One region of the Robertmurraya mangrovi genome, then DNA from elsewhere that is predicted to be linked to it. Evidence: riboswitches for the same ligand, from Rfam matches in the RefSeq annotation. Region 1 holds a riboswitch; each other region holds the start of a gene.
What was found. Region 1 has a riboswitch for S-adenosylmethionine ahead of SM124_RS14740 (LLM class flavin-dependent oxidoreductase). Riboswitches for the same ligand answer to the same signal wherever they lie in the genome.
Positions count from the first base shown of each region.

Region 2: linked by a shared signal. The riboswitch ahead of SM124_RS01745 (homoserine dehydrogenase) and the one ahead of SM124_RS14740 (LLM class flavin-dependent oxidoreductase) in region 1 are both predicted to bind S-adenosylmethionine.
Region 3: linked by a shared signal. The riboswitch ahead of metK (methionine adenosyltransferase) and the one ahead of SM124_RS14740 (LLM class flavin-dependent oxidoreductase) in region 1 are both predicted to bind S-adenosylmethionine.

Region 1 is NZ_JAXOFX010000010.1:2,123-8,717, reverse strand. It holds gene SM124_RS14760 (hypothetical protein) at 73-276, opposite strand; gene SM124_RS14755 (GNAT family N-acetyltransferase) at 414-926, shown strand; gene SM124_RS14750 (nucleotidyltransferase domain-containing protein) at 954-1,760, shown strand; gene SM124_RS14745 (YczE/YyaS/YitT family protein) at 1,798-2,418, opposite strand; SAM riboswitch class I at 2,605-2,711, shown strand; gene SM124_RS14740 (LLM class flavin-dependent oxidoreductase) at 2,811-3,863, shown strand; gene SM124_RS14735 (ATP-grasp domain-containing protein) at 3,899-4,849, shown strand; gene SM124_RS14730 (hypothetical protein) at 4,970-5,203, shown strand; gene SM124_RS14725 (ATP-binding protein) at 5,389-6,595, shown strand, end outside.
Region 2 is NZ_JAXOFX010000001.1:334,112-340,706, reverse strand. It holds gene SM124_RS01750 (PLP-dependent aspartate aminotransferase family protein) at 1-1,152, opposite strand, end outside; SAM riboswitch class I at 1,224-1,330, opposite strand; gene SM124_RS01745 (homoserine dehydrogenase) at 1,333-2,649, opposite strand; SAM riboswitch class I at 2,747-2,858, opposite strand; gene SM124_RS01740 (ammonium transporter) at 3,158-4,426, opposite strand; gene SM124_RS01735 (alkaline phosphatase) at 4,717-6,438, shown strand; gene SM124_RS01730 (DUF1836 domain-containing protein) at 6,496-6,595, opposite strand, start outside.
Region 3 is NZ_JAXOFX010000007.1:159,929-166,523, reverse strand. It holds gene SM124_RS12660 (ABC transporter substrate-binding protein) at 1-112, opposite strand, end outside; gene SM124_RS12655 (alpha/beta hydrolase family protein) at 371-1,162, shown strand; gene SM124_RS12650 (DUF2584 domain-containing protein) at 1,242-1,484, shown strand; gene pckA (phosphoenolpyruvate carboxykinase (ATP)) at 1,575-3,161, opposite strand; SAM riboswitch class I at 3,474-3,679, shown strand; gene metK (methionine adenosyltransferase) at 3,954-5,156, shown strand; gene asnB (asparagine synthase (glutamine-hydrolyzing)) at 5,730-6,595, shown strand, end outside.

The DNA.
Region 1 (6,595 bases):
TAGACTTAAGGAGCCCTAAACAGAGACAAAGAACCCAAAAATAGGTTCTTTGTCTTCTTATATATAAATTAATTAACGCCAGCCCTTATTTAATAATACTTTAATAGCAATAAAAAGAATGGCTAAAGCGAAAACAATAATGGCGATGGCCCCTAGTACAGTTAAGAAGGCAGCAATACTAGAAACAAATGCAGGTGTACCAGAAATGGTGGTAACAACAATTAACGCAAAACCTGCTAGGATGGCAGCTAAAAATAAATAAGCAGCATGATACATGACTATCCCTCCTTTACTAACCAACATATGAAGGGAAACCGGGTTTGTATAGACGAGTATCCTAGGTCAACTTGGGTGTTTTCATTATCCAACTAAAGTATGAAACTAAATAAAATTCTTTATAGAGGTGTAACCATATGGAAATGACACTTAATTTGGAAGAAATAAAATCAATACATGCTTATCGTAATCAATTAACAGAGTTATTAATGGAAGTAGTGGAAGGTGGGGCATCAGTTGGATTTTTACCACCTTTGAAGGAAAAGGATGCGGAGGAGTATTGGGATCATGTACTAAATCCAGACGTTATATTATTAGTTGCAAAAATGGACAACGAAATTGCTGGAACTATTCAACTCCATTTATGTATGAAGTTAAACGGTGATCATCGAGTGGAGATTGCAAAGTTAATGACACATCCCAAATTCAGGCGTAAAGGAATAGCTCGATTTCTGATGAATGCAGCTGAAGATCAAGCCAAACAACTGGGGCGAACATTGGTGGTTCTTGACACTAGAGAAGGAGACCCTTCCAATGATCTATATTTATCATTAGGTTACGTTAAAGCTGGTCGTATTCCAAACTTTGCAAAGTCTGCTGATGGAAGCTTCGATGCAACGATCATTTATTATAAGTCCCTTTCATGTTAATAAAATGTTAAAAAGATAGGTGAAGAAATGAATAATCTACCTGCAACGGTTCAGAAGGTTTTAGACGAACATCTTAAGCTGTTGGAAACTAAGCTCCCGAACTTTCTTGAATCTTATTACTTATTTGGCTCCATTGCGCTTGGTTCTTTTAATGAAGGACATAGTGATATTGATTTTATGATTGTTACCTACAGGGAACCTACCGAAAAGGACTTACAAACACTGAAGGAAATACATTCCGAGTTAAATAAAGGATTTCCTAGCATTCATTTAGACGGGATATATTTAACGAACAAACAGTTAGAAAATCTGGGTGATAACCAATTTCAAACCCCTTATTTTAACGAAGGTCAGTACATAGGAAATAAGCAACTTAATAAGAACCACATCGATTTTTTTCAATTGAAAAAATACGGACTTGTTATCAAGGGAAAAGAGATTAAAGCGTATTCCTTTGAAGTGGATTGGGACGTTTTATCAGCAAACATCGTTCAAAATCTAAATGAATATTGGCTTCATTGGAGGTTAAAAGCTGGGAAAAAGTTTTCTTTGAATTATCTTAGTATGCTTTTTCAATTGGAGTCTATTGAATGGGGAGTTTTAGGAGTCACACGACTTTATTATTCCTTAAGAGAAAAAGACATCACTTCAAAAATAGGTGCAGGGGAATACGCCTTGAAAGCCGTACCATCGAAGTGGCATAATATTATCCAAGAGTCCATGCGTATAAGAAAAAATGAGAAGAAATCCTATTATCTCTCTCCCTTTAAAAGAAGAAGAGAGGCACTGGACTATATGGATTTTGTCATTAGAGAAATGAATAGAGTTAATTGATAAAAAGGTGTTTCCGTATATGGAGACACCTTTGCTTTTATCGGGGATTTAATTCGAGGCTTTTCCCTTCCGTAAACCTTCTATTAAAATAAGTATAAAAATATTGAACAATAGGACCTAAGGTTAAAGTTACTATAATTGTTCCCACTCCTATTGCACCCTTAAATAAAAAAGCTAATATTAAGGCCAATCCCTCACTAATGATTCTTGAAATTCGTAAACTTAAATGAAAACGTTTCGATATAGCAATCATTAAAGTGTCCATTGGACTAGCCGGGAACTTTGCTTGAAGATAGATCGCTACTCCAATCGCCAATACGAAGATACCAATAACAAGAGTAATGGCTTGGATAAAAATCGCTTTAGGATTAAATGCATTTAATATGATTACTAACCAAAAGTCGATTAGCAGTCCAATAACAAAAATCGTACCAGCGGCTAAAATTTCAGGACGTTTCTTTAATAAGAAAGCATTTATGAACATGAGAATGATTCCGTTTATAAACACAAAGGTTCCAACTGATAAATGAAAGGTATTAGATTCCCCAACCGCTAATGCATCCCATGATGATGCTCCTAAACCTGCCTTAATGATAAGAGCCACACCAAGAGTTAAAATGAGTAATCCAATAGTGAAATACGCTATCCTTATTTTCATACTTTCTCCTCTATTCTTATTGTATGGATATCTTTATCTTCCCCCTTAAGATCTATTCCATCCCTTTATTCAAGGAGTGATTCTATTGAACAAAAGAAATACATAGAATATTGTGAAAAGGGAAATAAAATAATTGACTTTAAACCAACTTATATAGTAGGATTACTATGAAATAACTAAATATGATTCTTATCAAGAGTGGCAGAGGGACTGGCCCTGTGAAGCCCAGCAACCATTGGATTTTTATTCAAAGGTGCTAATTCCAGCAGAATATTAATTCTGACAGATGAGAAAGAGTACGCAAACTTCTTCTTGTCGGAGAGGTTATTTTTTTTGCTCTGGAATCATGATTGAATCATCAAAGATATTTACATAGTTAGGGGAGAAGAGAGATGAAATACGGTTTTTGGTTACCGATTTTCGGAGGATGGTTGAGAAATGTTGAGAATGAGAGTATGCCTCCAACTTTTGAATATGCAAAAAAAGTTATTCAATCGGCAGAAAAATGGGGATATGATACCACTTTAATTGCTGAACTATATTTGAATGATATAAAAGGTCCAGAGCATGATTCTTTAGAAGCTTGGTCTACAGCAGCTGCACTAGCAGCGGTTACAGAAAAGATTGAAATCATGACAGCGGTTCGACCTGGATTTCATAACCCGGCTGTAACAGCAAAAATGGCAGCCAATATTGATCAAATCAGTAATGGACGCTTCACTCTTAACGTTGTTTCAGCATGGTGGGAAGAAGAAGCTCGTCAATATGGTGGGATTTTTACAGAGCATGATGAAAGATATGACCGTACTGAGGAATTTATTGATGTTTTAAAAGGCTTATGGACAGAAGATGTCTTTAATTATGAAGGTAAATATTATTCGATTAAAAATGCTCATTTAGCACCTAAGCCTGTACAGCGTCCAAATCCCATTCTTTATGCTGGTGGAGAGAGTCCGCGCGGAAAGCAAACAATCGTCAATACTTGTGATGCATACGTGATGCATGGCGGTACCGTTGAAGAAATTCAAGAAAAAGTAAATGGTATGAAAGATCTGCGTGAACAAGCGGAAAGAACTCCTCTTAGCTCTTTCGGAATGGCGGCATACATTATTTGTCGCGATACAGAAGAAGAAGCCCAAGCTGAGTTAACTCGGATTACAGATGTAAAAGAGTCTAGTGCTTACGCAGGATACAAGGATTTTGTCGGTAAATCACAGTTAGAACAACAAGTAAAACTATATGATTATTCCGTTTCAAATCGTGGGTTAAGACCGAATTTAGTTGGAACACCAGAACAAATTGCAGACCGTATTCTTTCCTATGAAGAAGCTGGCCTTGATTTGCTACTGCTTCAATTCTCTCCTCAGCTAGAAGAAATGGAGCGCTTTGCAAAGGATGTCATGCCTTTAGTTGAAGCAAAAAGAAAGCAAAAACAGACGAACTAAACCATTATATAAATAGATGAAAAAGGGGTATTCAAATGAGTGAAAAAATCTATATTATTCATGAAAATAACGAATGGACAGACCATTTAACAAACCGATTAAAAGAACTTGAGCTTCCATATGAAGAATGGTTCTTACATGAAGGAATTGTCGATTTAACAACCGCACCACCAGAAGGTGTCTTTTATAGCCGTATGAGTGCTTCTTCTCATACTCGTGACCATCGTTTTGCCCCTGAACTAACAGAATCTGTTCTGGCTTGGCTTGAAAGACATGGACGTAAAGTATTTAACGGTAGCCGTGCTTTAAGACTAGAAGTGAGTAAGGTTAATCAGTACATGGCATTAAATCTAGCAGGTGTATTGACTCCGAAGACGATTGCAGCTGTTGGAAAAGACCAAATTATCGTGGCAGCAGAAACGCTTAACACAAAATCGTTTATCACGAAGCATAATCGTGCCGGAAAAGGACTCGGAGTACAATTATTCCATTCTATTGATAGTTTAAAAGAATATGTTTATGGATCTACATTTGAGCTTCCTGTTGATGGTATCACCCTTGTTCAAGAGTATATTCAATCTCCAGAATCGTATATTACAAGATGTGAATTTGTTGGAGGAAAGTTTGTCTATGCGGTTCAAGTGGATACTTCTGAAGGCTTTGAGCTATGTCCTGCAGATGCTTGCCAAATTGGGGACCTTTTCTGTCCAGTTGGTGAAGAAACGGAAGAAAAACCTAAATTCCGTATTATTGAGGATTTTAACGACCCAATAATCGAAAAATATGAGCAATTTTTAAAAGAAAATCAAATCGCTGTTGCAGGAATCGAGTTCATTCGTAATGCAAACGGTGAAATCTATACGTATGATGTGAATACAAATACGAACTATAACTCAGATGCGGAGAGAGTGTTCGGGAAGTATGGAATGTTAGAGGTAGCTAAGTTTTTAGGTGAACAACTAAAAACTAATTATATTAAAGCTTAGTACTGCAAAGTCCCATCTCCATTTCCTTTCATTGCATGATTTATAACCTTAAGGGTAAAATGAACTCATAACTTCTATCTTGGTCATAAGGGTAGATTATTATAGAAAAGAGGGATGAAGATGGGAGAATGTAAACTAGATCATTCAATGGAAGACGTTAGGCAAAAATATGAGTCACAAGCGGAATTTTTACCATCTGATATGAAATCATTATTTGAGCATTTTTTCTCAAAAGAGCACACCCAGGACATATTAAATGATGTGTTTCATTTGTTAAAGAAATACGATTTGTCCTCTCAAGAGGAAAGAGAGCATCGAGACCGTAGACTATATATGGTATTAAAAAATGTGTAAATTTAGCGGGGGCTGTCCAAATAGTCAGTAATATGACTTTTTGAACAGCCCCTTGTTTTTTTATTTAAAATAATAATTTCTTTCATTTGTCATAAAAACTTTGTAAATTTTTATAATATTCAGAAAGGATTATGAAACTTTTTGTCGTATTAATGATATAAGACAGTAAATTAAGGAATGATTACATGCTTGTTGAAAAACTACTATTACACGTATTAATTACCGTTGCTCCTATCCTATTATATAATTTCTTTATTGAAAATAAAAATATAAAAATTAAGTCAGCTATCTGTGGTTTACTACAAGGTATTGCTGCTTCTCTTTGTATGATTTTTCCAGTAGATGTCTTTGGGCTATCTTGGGATTTGAGGTATATACCTTTAGTTATGGCCTTTTTATATAGTGGTCCTGTTGCAGGTGGAATAGTGTTTGCTTCCATTGTTATTACTAGAACATTTATAGGAGGGGAGACCCTTCCTTTGGGCTATATCAGCGCCGTTGTAGCAGTGATTGTACCTCTTTACTATTCAAAGAGATTTTTGGGGTTTAACGTCGAAAATAGAGTGAGATTAGCCGTTTTGATCGGTCTTTGGCCAGGTTTAGTTCAATTAGGAATTTTATGTACGTGGGTTTATTTTGTAGGAACAGCAATGAACCGTGGTTTAGAAATGTTATTCTACATTGTCATTTTTGGATTTATCAATCTAGCTTGTATTGGTTTAGTGGCAAAGCTTAGTGAAATGACTATTGAGAGACAAATGTTGAAAGAGGAAGTTCGTCGAGCTGAAAAATTTAATACTTTGGGTGAGCTAGCAGCATCGATTGCGCATGAAGTAAGGAATCCGCTGACAGTCGTTAAAGGATTCCTGCAACTCATGCATCAAAAGGAGCAAGGACAAAATCGGGATTATTTAACTTTAGTATTGAGCGAGTTAGGTAGAGCAGAGTCCATCATTACAGATTATTTAAACTTTGCAAAACCTCAATTTGAAAAAGTAGAGAATTTTTCCTTAAAGGACTTAATTCTCGATGTGCATCAGTTAATAGAGCCACTCGCAAATCAACAAGGGGTTGAGCTTAAGTGTACCATTCAGTCGGAAGTGCATTTGTTCGCTGATCGTAACCAAATAAAGCAAGCGCTTGTAAATATCATTAAAAATGCTATTGAAGCTTCGGAACAAAGTGGGTTAATAACCATTACACTTAGTAAAGAAGACGAGTTTGTACATATTTCCATCCAGGATAACGGAAAAGGGATGACGGAGGATCAGCTTCAAAGAATAGGAACATTATTTTATACGACGAAGGACAAAGGGACTGGTCTTGGTACCATGGTTTCGTTAAAAATTATTGAGTCCCTTCAAGGAAAAATGACCTACGATAGCAAAGAAG
Region 2 (6,595 bases), on a different contig from region 1:
GGTTGTCGAGGCAGGATGGATGACTAATGAACGAGCATCCCCAACATTTGCGAGATGTGACCAGAGTGAAAGCGAGTCAATGAATTTCTTTCCTGCTTCTCTTCCTCCTTTAATTCCAAAAACAACAACCGCCCCGTCTCCATTTTTCAAATACTTTTTCGCTAAATGGTGGGTTTGATGTGATTCAAGGCCAGGATATGTAACCCATTCTACGGCTGGATGATTAACTAAGTACTCAGCAACCTCTTTTGCATTTTGTGTATGTTTTTCCATTCTTAATTGCAATGTCTCTAAACCTTGTAGTATTAAGAAGGCGTTAAATGGACTTAAGGATGATCCAAAATCTCGCAATAAGTGAACTCTTAATTTAGTAATGAAAGCTAATGTACCAAAATCATTAGCGTAACGAATTCCGTTATAGCTTGGATCAGGTTTAGTGAACATTGGGAACTTTTCGCTGTTCCAATTGAAGCGTCCTCCATCTACCACTAAACCACCGATGGAAGTTCCATGGCCTCCAATCCATTTCGTAGCAGAATGAACGACGATATCTGCTCCCCACTTAATCGGTTTACAAAGTGCTGGTGATGCAAAAGTGCTATCCACAATCAATGGTATTCCCGCTTCATGTGCGATATCTGCAACAGCTTCAACATCTAAAACTTGTAAACTTGGATTTCCGATGATTTCAGCAAAAACAGCCTTTGTATTTGGTGTAATTGCCTTTCGGAAGTTCTCAGGATCAGTTGAATCAACAAAATTAACCTTAATTCCATAGTTTGGAAGAGTATTTACAAATAAGTTATATGTACCTCCGTATAAACTAGTAGATGCGACAATTTCGTCACCAGCATGTGCTAGGTTCATAATCGCTAATGAAATCGCTGCTTGCCCTGAAGATGTTGCTACTGCAGCTACTCCTTCTTCTAAAAGAGCGATTCTTTTTTCTAGTACATCTACTGTTGGGTTTCCGATTCGAGAATAAATATTTCCTGGTTCGTCCAGTGAGAATAATCGTTGTGCATGCTCTGTACTATGAAAAACATAGGAAGAAGACTGATAGATGGGTACAGCTCGAGAGCCGGTTGTTGGATCTGGAGCATGCCCTCCATGTAATAATAATGTTTCTAAATCGTATGAATGGTTTGCCATTGTATTAATCTCCTTTTTTTTGATTTTTTCCCATAAAAAAACACCCCGACAAGAAGAGGTGTGGTTACCCCTTCTTATCTCTCAGAAAACTCTGCTGGAATTAGCACCTGTCTGAACTTAATGTTCAAATGGTTGCTGGGTTTCATCGGGCCAGTCCCTCCACCTCTCTTGATAAGAAGCCTATGAAGTTGTCGTTTGTAATCTCGTTAACTCTACATTTTTAGTTGCTATATTAATTCCCTTTGGTGAAATCGGATAGATTCTTATTTTTTGTGGTAACTCTTCTATGAATCTTTCTACATTTTCACTTTTTCCAACAAGTATTTCTCCTATAATGTAGCCATCATTATGTTTAATTTCTTCTTGATGAACGGCTGTCAAATCTTTATTAGCAAAGTTTATAGAAGAATATTGCTTGTATTCTTTCACCAACTCATCTGTTGGCAGTTCAACTATCGTTAACCAAATCGAGGGTTCTTCCTTTCCTTCCACTAGGCTATTATAGCTAAATCTCGGTGTTTGTATGTTTGGTGTCCCTTTCTGGCTAATGTAAACTAAATCTTCAATCATCGCACTTGCTGTCGCTAAAGATCCAGCCCCCGGTCCTTGTAGTAGCAAGGTTCCTACCAGATCGGTGTTTAATACGATACCATTATCTACTCCTTCGACATTGTAAAGAGGATGCTCGTTACTAACAAAAACAGGTCTAACTTCAGCTAGCACATCTTGTTCCTTTTTCTGCAGTGTAGCCACCAACTTCAATCTAAACCCTAATCTTTCACCAATCAAAATGTCAGCTTGAGAAACTTCATTTACTCCCACCTTATTGACATTTTCCCAATTTGGTTGTTTTTGATAAATTAAGTTACTAAGAATCATTAATTTGTAGAAAGCATCTGTTCCTAAAACATCACTTGAAGGATCTGCCTCAGCATAGCCTAAATCTTGGGCTTCTTTTAGCACTTCATTGAAATTTGATTGTTCCGTTCTCATTTTAGATAAAATATAGTTGCTAGTTCCGTTTAGTATTCCTTCAAGTTTGGTAATTCCATTTACTTGCAATAACTGAATAATCGTTCTTAGTAATGGGATTCCACCGGCTACTGCAGCTTCAAAAGTTAAAAATCGATTATATTTATTTGCCACTTCAGCTAGTTCTTTACCTTTATAGGCAAGTAATTGCTTATTCGCACTAATTACATGGCTACCTTTTTCTAAAAATTGACGAATATAAGTATTGGCTGGTTCAATCCCAACAATGGCTTCAAAAACAATATCTACATGAGGTAATTTTAATATTTGGTTTACATCTGTAGTAACTAGGATATCCTTCTTAATTCCTCTCTCCTTTTGGTGATCCTTCACTAGTACGCCAACGATTTCAACTTTTTTACCTACTGCTTCTGTTAGTTTTTTCTCATGTGTTTGGATAATGGATTCGTATACCCCTTTTCCAACGGTACCAAGACCTAACAGTGCTACTTTTAGTGAACTCATATATACCTCCTTGTGTTTTGGAATTTATCGTTACTAAAGATTTTTTTATTACATCAAAAAACCCTCTTCATAAGAAGAGGGTAGAATAGACACACTCTTCTTATCTGACAGAACAATTTGTTCTGCAGGAATTGGCACCGTGTTTTCATTGAATGAAAATCGGTTGCCGGGCTTCATCGGGCCAGTCCCTCCGCCTCTCTGGATAAGAAATCTTTATTGTATTAACGCGTTACCAAATCAATTGTTTATTAATTATGGATAAATATAGCACAGGGATTTTTTACTTGTAAAGTCTTTTTTTGAAAATTTTTATTTTGAATGAGAAATTAGCTATTTTAGACTAGCCCCTATTTTTGCCCAACTTACCTTAGATTGTCTGATAAATACTATATTTTAACCTTCAGCGAAAAATGACATTAATTTATAATTTAGCAATTTGAAAATAGACATCTAATAAAATCGTGACAATTGCATTTTTGTATTTTTTCAGTATACCTTTTCCAAGGTCTTATGAATGAACACTCTTACTTTCAATGACAGTAAATACTTCAGGATAGCCATAGCTACCGTGTTCACTAATGTCTAAGCCCATAGTTTCTTCTTCTTCCGAAACACGTAGACCACTCAATACCTTTTTCGTAATCACTAAGATCACAAAGGAAACAACGAATGCATACATGCCAGATACGGCAACGCCCATAGCTTGAACTCCTAATTGTGTAAGTCCTCCACCATAGAATAGCCCAGGCAACCCAACTGTCGCCAGCTCAGGAGTGGCAAAGAAGCCAGTTGATAAGGTCCCCCAAATTCCTGCTGCTCCGTGAACAGAAAGAGCATAAATTGGATCATCGATTTTTCGCTTTTCAAAAAATCTTACACTATAGAAAACTAGTAAACCAGCAACAAATCCAATGACAACAGCCGCCCAAGTATCAACAAATGCACAAGATGCAGTTATTGCAACAAGTCCAGCTAAGCCTCCATTTAACATCGTTGGAACATCCGATTTTCCTAAAACCACCCAAGAAATTAATAAAGCAGCAACGGCACCTGCTCCAGCGGCTAAATTGGTGTTAAGTGCGACAAATCCGAAAAATCCTTCATCAACAGAGACTGTACTTCCAGCGTTAAATCCAAACCAACCAACCCATAAAATCAATACTCCTAAAGCTGTAAAAACTTGATTGTGTCCATAAATATTATTGGAGGAACCGTCTTTATTGTATTTTCCAATACGAGGTTTCAGTAGAATGGTTGCAGCTAGGGCTGCCATGGCTCCTGTTAAATGAACCACTGTGGAACCGGCAAAATCTTGCTTACCATGTTCAGCTAACCATCCGCCTCCCCAAATCCAGTGAGCAACGACTGGATAAACGATGGCAGAAAATAAAATGGTGAAAACTAAGTAGACGGATAACTTTGCTCTTTCTGCAAAGCCCCCTAATGCAATGGTGATGCTTATCCCGGCGAAAGCTAGTTGAAAGAGGAAGAATACAGGAGATGAAAGACCCAGGTCAGCAAGTTCGGCGCCTGAATAAAAGAAGTTAGAAAGACCGACTAGAAAATTAGCTTGTTCTCCAAAAATAAACCCAAAACCTACAGCCCAGAACACTATCGATGCGAGACCAAAAGTAAAGATGGTTTTACCTGCAATATGACCAGCATTTTTCATCCGAGTCGAACCTGCTTCCAACAAAATAAATCCACCTAACATAAAGATGACTAAAACCGCACTCACCATCACCCACAAGCTATTCATCAAATAATTAATATCCATTTTGACTTCCTCCTTTTAATTTAGTTTTGCTGTTAGTTTAAATTACTCCTTAATGTAAGGAAATGTTACATATATTAATATTTAAATTTAATTTAACTTGAATTTTGGTTAAATTCAATAGACTTTTGTTAATATTCTGAAATACTACGTTAGATTATCTTACATAAATGTCAATTAATTAATATCAATTGAGTTCTCTCATTCCCCCCGGACAGGTAAAAGCAAAAATTCCCATATAGTTTTTTCCTGTAACTGCAAAAAGTATAAGTAACAACAAAAGGAGGGAAATCATGACAGCACGCATTTTTAAAGCACTAATTATTTTCACTCTTATGTTTAGTTTGACTGCTTGTAATAATAAGGATGAAGCGAAAAACAAAGACAAAAAGAAAGACGAGAAAACAGCTCAAACTACTAGTAACCAGAAGGGCAAAAAAATAGGTCTAACTCCAGAACCTAGACATAATCCTAACTCACCTAATTTTATTAACGATACTAAAGATGAGATATTCTCACACGATCAAGGTAGTAGACTTAACCTAACTAATGAACAAGGTTCGGGGAAAACGCAAGCCTATCAAAATCCTAAGCAAAGCCGAAATAGTCAAAATAACAAGGATTCTAATTTTAGTCTAGGGAATGACTATAATAATCAAGCGAGTATTAGAAATGTAGCGCCAGGTAAGAAACCTCGCAATATCATTGTTTTAATCGGTGATGGTATGGGAATGGGTCAGATGGAGGTTGCCAGATTATTCGAACATGGAAAAGAAGGCAGATTATTTATGCAAGGGCTTCCACATGTTGCCCTATCCCAAACGTACTCTGCAGATAATACCGTTACTGATTCAGCGGCAGCCGGTACAGCAATAGCTACTGGGAATAAAACTAATAACACGATGATTGGAATTACACCAGATGGGACAGATTTGAGTACTATATTAGATGCCTCTAAAGCGGCAGGGAAAAAGATTGGTGTTGTCTCAACAAACACCGTAACGGATGCTACTCCAGCTGCTTTTTATGCAAGTGTAAAAACTCGTGCGGGACAAGATGAAATCGCTAGACAGCTTTTTCAAAAAGACCTTGATGTGGTACTAGGCGGAGGCCGGGATTATTTCACACCGAAAAGACAGAATGGTGTTGATCTAATTCAAGGATTTAAGGAAAAAGGGTATACGTACGTCACGAATCGTGGTGAGCTCAATGCGGCAGAAGGAACAAAATTAATTGGTCTGTTTCATGATTCGTTTATGAATTATAAAATTGACCGAGATGAATTGAATAGTACGGAGCCCACTTTAACCGAAATGACAGCTAAGACGATTGAATTTTTATCTAAGGATGCAGCGAAAAATGGTTTCTTTGCTATGATTGAAGGGGCAAGAATTGATCATGCAGCCCATGCTGCCGATTTTACTAGCATCTGGAAAGAAACAGTAGAATTTGATGATGCTGTTAGATACGCAGTTGAATGGGCAAAGAAGGATGGAAATACTCTAGTACTTGCACTTGCAGATCATGAAACCATGGGAATTACAGCAACGGAACCTATGCAAATAGCTCAACTAAAAAATGTTGCTGTTTCTCCAGAATATATGGGAAGCCAATTAAAGTGGGATAAAGATAAAAATGTTTTTACAGCTGAGAGCGTAAAAGATGTATTTAGTCGATTTGCTAATATTAATCTGAATGAAGAGCAAATTACACAGTTTAACAGAAGAGTTTTAGATAGCCAAGGAAAACAAGTACCTCCACATATATTAGGATGGGAAATAGGGACTATTATCGCTGAAACTTACCATGCTGGTGCTCTCAATACGGAAATCCGTTCATTAAGCCCAACTGGCGGTCACTCCGCTAATATGGTCCCCATTTTCGGATATGGAGTTGGCGCTGATAATTTTGAAGGGGTTTTAGACAATACTAATTTGTCTAAAATGATTGCCCAGTTAGCTGGGTATAACATGGAAGGTGGAAAGAGAACACCTCCTGGACAAGGAAACAAATAATTTTTAAAAAAGCTGACAAGTATGGACATCTATAATGTTCGTACTTGTCAGCTTTTATTATTTTTCCTCTATTATTTCATCTACTAATTTTTCTGCTACTCTTCTATACAAATTACTCATATGTACAAATGACGTGATAAGTAACATTTTTTGTAGA
Region 3 (6,595 bases), on a different contig from region 1:
TTACTTCCGCAATTCTGACTTTGGTCACTTCTTCCTTGTTACATGCCGCAAGAGGTATAATAAGAATGGCAATTAAACATAAGGAAAAACTAATTTTTAACCATTTTTTCATAGATAAACCTCCCTAATTGTTCAATAAAGAAAAATGTATATAAACGCTTCACGAGCCTACCATATCGTATGATGGAACTAAAAATGTGTGTATGCCCATGCCTAAATTTAGGGAGTTTTTTTTAGGACGTAATCAGTGTAGAAACGGAGTAACTTGGCTCAATTGAGTGGAAATATGGACTTCCCTAAGCTAGTTTATTAAAAACAGTTATAAAGGTTCAGGCTAGTATACAAAGACGAGAAAAATAGGAGTGAAAAGATGGATTTCATAGATGGACAAGTTATTCAAGTACAGAGGTTTCCTTCCCCTAATCCGAATATTGAGCTATCCGTTGTAACCTATATTTCAGGGGGATTAAAAGTGAAGGGACTCTTAGCAGAACCAAAGAATATGGACATTCATGATGGTTTTCTCTACTTAAGAGGCGGTATTAAAAATGTTGGAAAAGTAAGACCAGCGAGGATTGTTCAGTTTGCTTCTGAAGGTTTTATTGTTTTTGCCCCTTATTATCGCGGAAATCAAGGTGGGGAGGGAAATGAAGACTTTGCTGGAGATGATCGACAAGATGCCTTCTCAGCTTTTGAAATTTTGAAAAATCACCCGCGTGTTAAAAACATACATATTTTTGGCTTTTCAAGAGGTGGGGTAATGGCTTTAATGACAGCCATTCAATTCCCAGAAACAACCTCTGTTGTTACCTGGGGTGGGGTTAGTGATATGTTTTTAACTTATGTTGAAAGAAAAGATTTGCGTAGAATGATGAAACGGGTCATTGGGGGAACTCCGACAAAGTATCCAGAACGCTATAAATATCGGACACCATTATTTCATTTAGAACAATTAAAAGCCCCCGCATTAATTATACATGGAGTAAATGATCACAATGTGTCAGTTGAACATGCTTATCGATTAGAAAAAAGATTAAAGACACTGAACAAAGATGTAGAAAGCTGGTACTTTGATCATTTCACACATTATTTCCCTCCGGTAACAAATCGGAAAGTAGTTTGTGATTTGACGAAATGGATGAAAAATCACAGCCAAAAATGATAATATATTATTAAGGAAAGTCTACTTTAATATAATGCGTTTTAGTAGACAGGACGAACATTAAAAGGAGAGAAAATCTATGGGAATGCCTTTAGAGCTAAATACCTTGATCGTTACAAAAGGAAGAGAGTCACGATTAGAAGAGAATGTTTTTACGTTAGTCAAGGAAGGCTATCGATTATATCCTATTGATATCCCAGTTGAGGTAAGACGCACGTTAGATGGGGAACTTAGTGGAACAGCAGTCATAAAAAAAGTCGAAATGGAAAATAACCAAACAAAGATTACATACCAATTGGTTGCATTAAATTCAACAAACTAATTTAGTATGAGTGAATCCCAGGTAAATAGAGAAGGAGACCCAACATTTAAGCTGGGTCTCCTTTTTAAGTCTGTTTTTCAATAACCTATATTAAGCGATTGGTCCGCCTTTTTCTTCAATTTCAGAAGGTACGTTAGAGAATTTTTTAAAGTTCTCTTTGAATTTAGCAGCTAGTTCTTTTGCTTTTACTTCATAAGCAGCTTGATCTGCCCAAGTTTTATTTGGTTGAAGAACGTCATCAGGTACACCAGGTACATGTAAAGGAATTTCTAGACCAAAGATTGAGTCTTTAACTGTTTCCGTGTTGTTTAATTCCCCAACTAAAGCCGCTTGAACCATTGCACGTGTATAGCTTAGTTTCATACGGCTACCTACTCCGTACTCTCCACCAGACCAGCCTGTGTTCACTAGATAAACATTTACATTGTGCTCATCGATTTTTTCACCTAACATCTCAGCATAACGAGTAGCTGCAAGTGGAAGGAACGGTGAACCAAAGCAAGTTGAGAATGTTGCTTGTGGTGAAGTGATTCCACGCTCAGTTCCAGCTAGTTTTGAAGTATAACCACTTAAGAAGTGGAACATTGCTTGCTCTTTAGAAAGTTTAGAGATTGGAGGAAGCACTCCAAAAGCATCTGCTGTTAAGAAAATAATCGTATTTGGATGACCGGCAACACTTGGGTCAACAATATTATCTATAGCTTGTAATGGATAAGCCGCACGAGTATTTTCTGTTAACGTACCATCATCATAATCAGCGATACGAGATTCGTTATTAACAACCACGTTCTCTAAAACAGAACCAAATCGAATCGCGTCAAAGATTTGTGGCTCTTTTTCATGTGAAAGATTAATACATTTTGCATAACATCCGCCTTCGATGTTAAATACTCCATTAGGAGACCAGCCATGCTCGTCGTCACCAATTAAACGGCGATTTTCATCAGCTGATAAAGTTGTTTTTCCTGTCCCAGAAAGGCCGAAGAATAAAGCAACATCTCCTTCAAGTCCAACGTTTGCAGAACAGTGCATTGGGAAAATATTATTTTCAGGTAGTAAGTAGTTCATTACTGAGAAAATAGACTTTTTCATTTCTCCAGCATACTCAGTACCACCGATTAACACTGTACGACGCTCAAATGATACAATAATGAAAGTTTCAGATTTCGTTCCATCAACAGAAGGGTCTGCTTTAAAAGTTGGAGCAGAAATAACCGTGAACTCTGATTTATGATCAAGTAATTCTTCTTCAGTCGGGCGAATAAATAATTGGTGTGCAAATAAGTTATGCCAAGCATATTCATTAACTACTTGGATAGCCAGGCGGTGTTTCTTATCAGCACCAGCGAAGCCATTGAAAACAAATAGTTCGTCTTTTTCCTTTAAGTAGTTTAATACTTTGTTATATAATTTATCAAAAACTTCTTCAGAGATTGGTTGATTAACAGAACCCCAATCAATTTTATCTCTATTTGAAGCTTCATCTACAATATATTTATCTTTAGGAGAACGTCCTGTATATTTTCCTGTTGTTGCACGTACTGCGCCAGTAGAAGTTAAAACTCCCTCGTTGCGAGTTAATACTTTCTCCACTAATTGAGGCACGGACAACTGAACATGAACGTGATTAGATTTTAACAATTCATTTAATTGATTGGAAATACTAACAGAATTCATCTGATAAATACCTTCCTTTATTTGTTATTGTTTTTTATAAGTTATTATCTCACAAATAGTATAACACATTTAAATTAATAATCTATACTATTTATAAATTTTTAAAAGGTGATTTTAAAAATTGATACATTTATATCATATTTATAAGACTTTATTTAGACAAGTTTAATCTTAAAGATTTTTTAAAACATATATAAATAGGAAGGCTAAAACTGAATAAACTTAACTATTTTAAAAAACATCGACAAAATACAACAAAATGATTGACATATACTTATACATTCCAGTATGATTTGGATTTGAACGGATACTCTCTTATCCCGAGCTGGTGGAGGGACAGGCCCAATGAAACCCAGCAACCTGCTAAACGAAGAAAGCGACCCGTACATAAGGTTTGAAATATATTGCTTGCCAGTCAAATAGTCTGTGCAGTTATTTATTCATCCCATTCTTCACGGTCATTTTCCGAGCAAAGGTGCTAAACCTGAAGCAAGGATCCAATCCTTGAACGATAAGAGTGAAAGGCGCAAATCATTTTGCTTATAACCTTTCCTCATAACAACGGGAAGGTTTTTTATTTTTTAAATTATTGTTGCCTTTTAAAAAATCAACAAAGAATATGAACGTTTTTATAAGAATTTTGGATAATTTACTCTGTTTCCTTATAAAAACGACATGTTTATTTCATACTAATTAGGGAATGAGTTCCGTATCAAACCGAGGTTTACATAGATCGTTTAGCTAAGGAACACCTCGTTCAGTTTTATAAATATACTTAAAGGAGGAAATCAGATGTCAACAAAACGTCGTTTGTTTACTTCTGAGTCAGTAACTGAAGGTCATCCGGATAAAATCAGTGACCAAATCTCTGACGCAATTTTAGATGCTATCTTATCAAAGGATGCGAATGCTCGTGTTGCTGCTGAAACTTCTGTAACTACAGGTTTAGTTTTAGTTGCAGGTGAAATCACTACTTCTACTTATGTAGACATTCCTAAAATCGTTCGTGAAACGATTAAAGAAATTGGTTATACTCGTGCGAAGTATGGTTTCGACTCAGAAACTTGTGCGGTATTAACTTCTATCGATGAGCAATCTGCTGACATCGCAATGGGTGTTGACCAAGCTCTTGAAGCTCGTGAAGGACAAATGTCTGATGACGAGATCGAAGCAATCGGTGCAGGGGACCAAGGTTTAATGTTTGGTTTTGCATGTAATGAAACAAAAGAGCTGATGCCTCTTCCGATTTCATTAGCTCACAAATTAGCACGTCGTCTGACTGAAGTACGTAAAGAAGATATTCTTCCTTACCTTCGTCCAGATGGTAAAACTCAAGTAACAGTTGAGTATGATGAAAACAACAAACCAGTACGTATCGATACAATTGTTATTTCAACTCAACATCACCCAGAAGTAGCACTAGAGCAAATCCAACGTAACCTTAAAGAACACGTTATCGCTCCAGTTGTACCTAGCGAACTAATTGATGAAAATACAAAGTATTTCATTAACCCAACAGGACGTTTCGTAATCGGTGGGCCACAAGGGGATGCTGGTTTAACAGGACGTAAAATTATCGTAGATACTTACGGTGGATATGCTCGTCACGGCGGTGGGGCATTCTCTGGTAAGGATCCTACAAAAGTTGACCGTTCTGCTGCATACGCTGCTCGTTATGTTGCAAAGAACATCGTTGCTGCTGGATTAGCTGATAAAGTTGAAGTTCAACTTGCATACGCTATTGGTGTAGCACGCCCAGTTTCTATCTCAATTGACACATTTGGGACAGGCGCTGTAAGTGAAGAAGTACTAGTAGATGTAGTAAGCTCTAACTTTGACCTACGTCCAGCTGGAATCATCAACATGCTAGACCTACGTCGCCCAATCTACAAGCAAACAGCTGCTTACGGACACTTCGGACGTACAGATGTAGATCTTCCTTGGGAAAGAACAGACAAAGCTAGCACACTACGTGAACAAGCTTTAGGAAAATAATAATATGATTCAATAGGAGTTACATTCAATTGTAGCTCCTATTTTTATTTTTATTTTGGATTTATTCTAAAGAAAGGTAGTAATGACTTTAAAAGTCTGAGTTGATTGGAGTGGAGGGCACTTGACTCCTGCAGGAACAGAGGGAACGGGAGACCCCACAGGCGGCACGCCGAGGAGGCTCCCGTCACTCCCTGCGGAAAGCAAGTGCCCGGAGCGGAAATCAACGGGCAAAATCATATAGGTAAAACAGTATTCGGTGGATTACAATAAACAACATGAAACCAAACTATAATACTTACCGTCTAATAATTGAATTCTTTATCGAATGATGTAAGGATATTGCAAAAAGAAAAGAATACTGCCTGAAATTCCCGTCTAATTTTTCAAGTTCTCAGTGCAATTTTCTATTGAATAATGGTAGTATTATTTAGTGAATTTATTTTAGGACATATCTTTGTGAAATAAAGCGCATAGGTCCTAATAATATTAGTTATCAAAAACCATGTTTAAGATGCGTGATAAACGGTTAGTTAAAAATAAATATTAATTGAAACGGAGTAGGTGACTACATAAATGTGTGGATTTATTGGTTGCGTTCACGAAAAACCGCAAAACTTTCGTGATGAACAAAAACAACTTTTTTCAAATATGAATGATATCATTACCCACCGTGGACCAGATGATGATGGATACTTCTATGATAACCATATTCAATTCGGTTTCCGTCGTTTAAGTATTATTGATATCGAAAGTGGTCATCAGCCATTAACTTATGAAAATGAACGCTATTGGATTATTTTCAACGGCGAAATCTATAACTATGTTGAACTAAGAGAAGAGCTTCTGAAGGAAGGTTTAACTTTTGAAACGAGTTCAGATACAGAAGTTATTATCGCTCTATATAGTCATATAAAAGAAAAGGCTGTAGAAAAGCTACGTGGGATGTTTTCTTTTGTAATCTGGGATAAACAAGAGCAAACATTATATGGAGCAAGAGATCCTTTTGGAATTAAGCCATTCTTCTACTTTGATGACGGAGAAAAAACATTTTTCGCTTCGGAGAAGAAAAGTATTTTACTTGCATTAGAAAATGATGTGATCAATTATGATTCCCTACAGCATTATTTAACTTATCAATTTGTACCTGAGCCTTACACTATGTCTGAAGGCATTGAAAAATTAGAACCAGGTCATTATTTTACAAAAAAAATCGGTCAAAAAATGAATATCAACCGTTATTGGAAAGCGCATTTCCAACCGGTTAAAAAATCTGAAGATGAGTTCATCAAAGAGATTAGAGATATTCTGTTTGATTCTGTAAAAATTCATATGCGTAGTGATGTTCCAGTTGGTTCTTTCCTATCTGGTGGGATTGATTCTTCCATTATTGCGTCCATTGCGAAACAGTATCACCCAGCAATTAAAACCTTCTCTGTAGG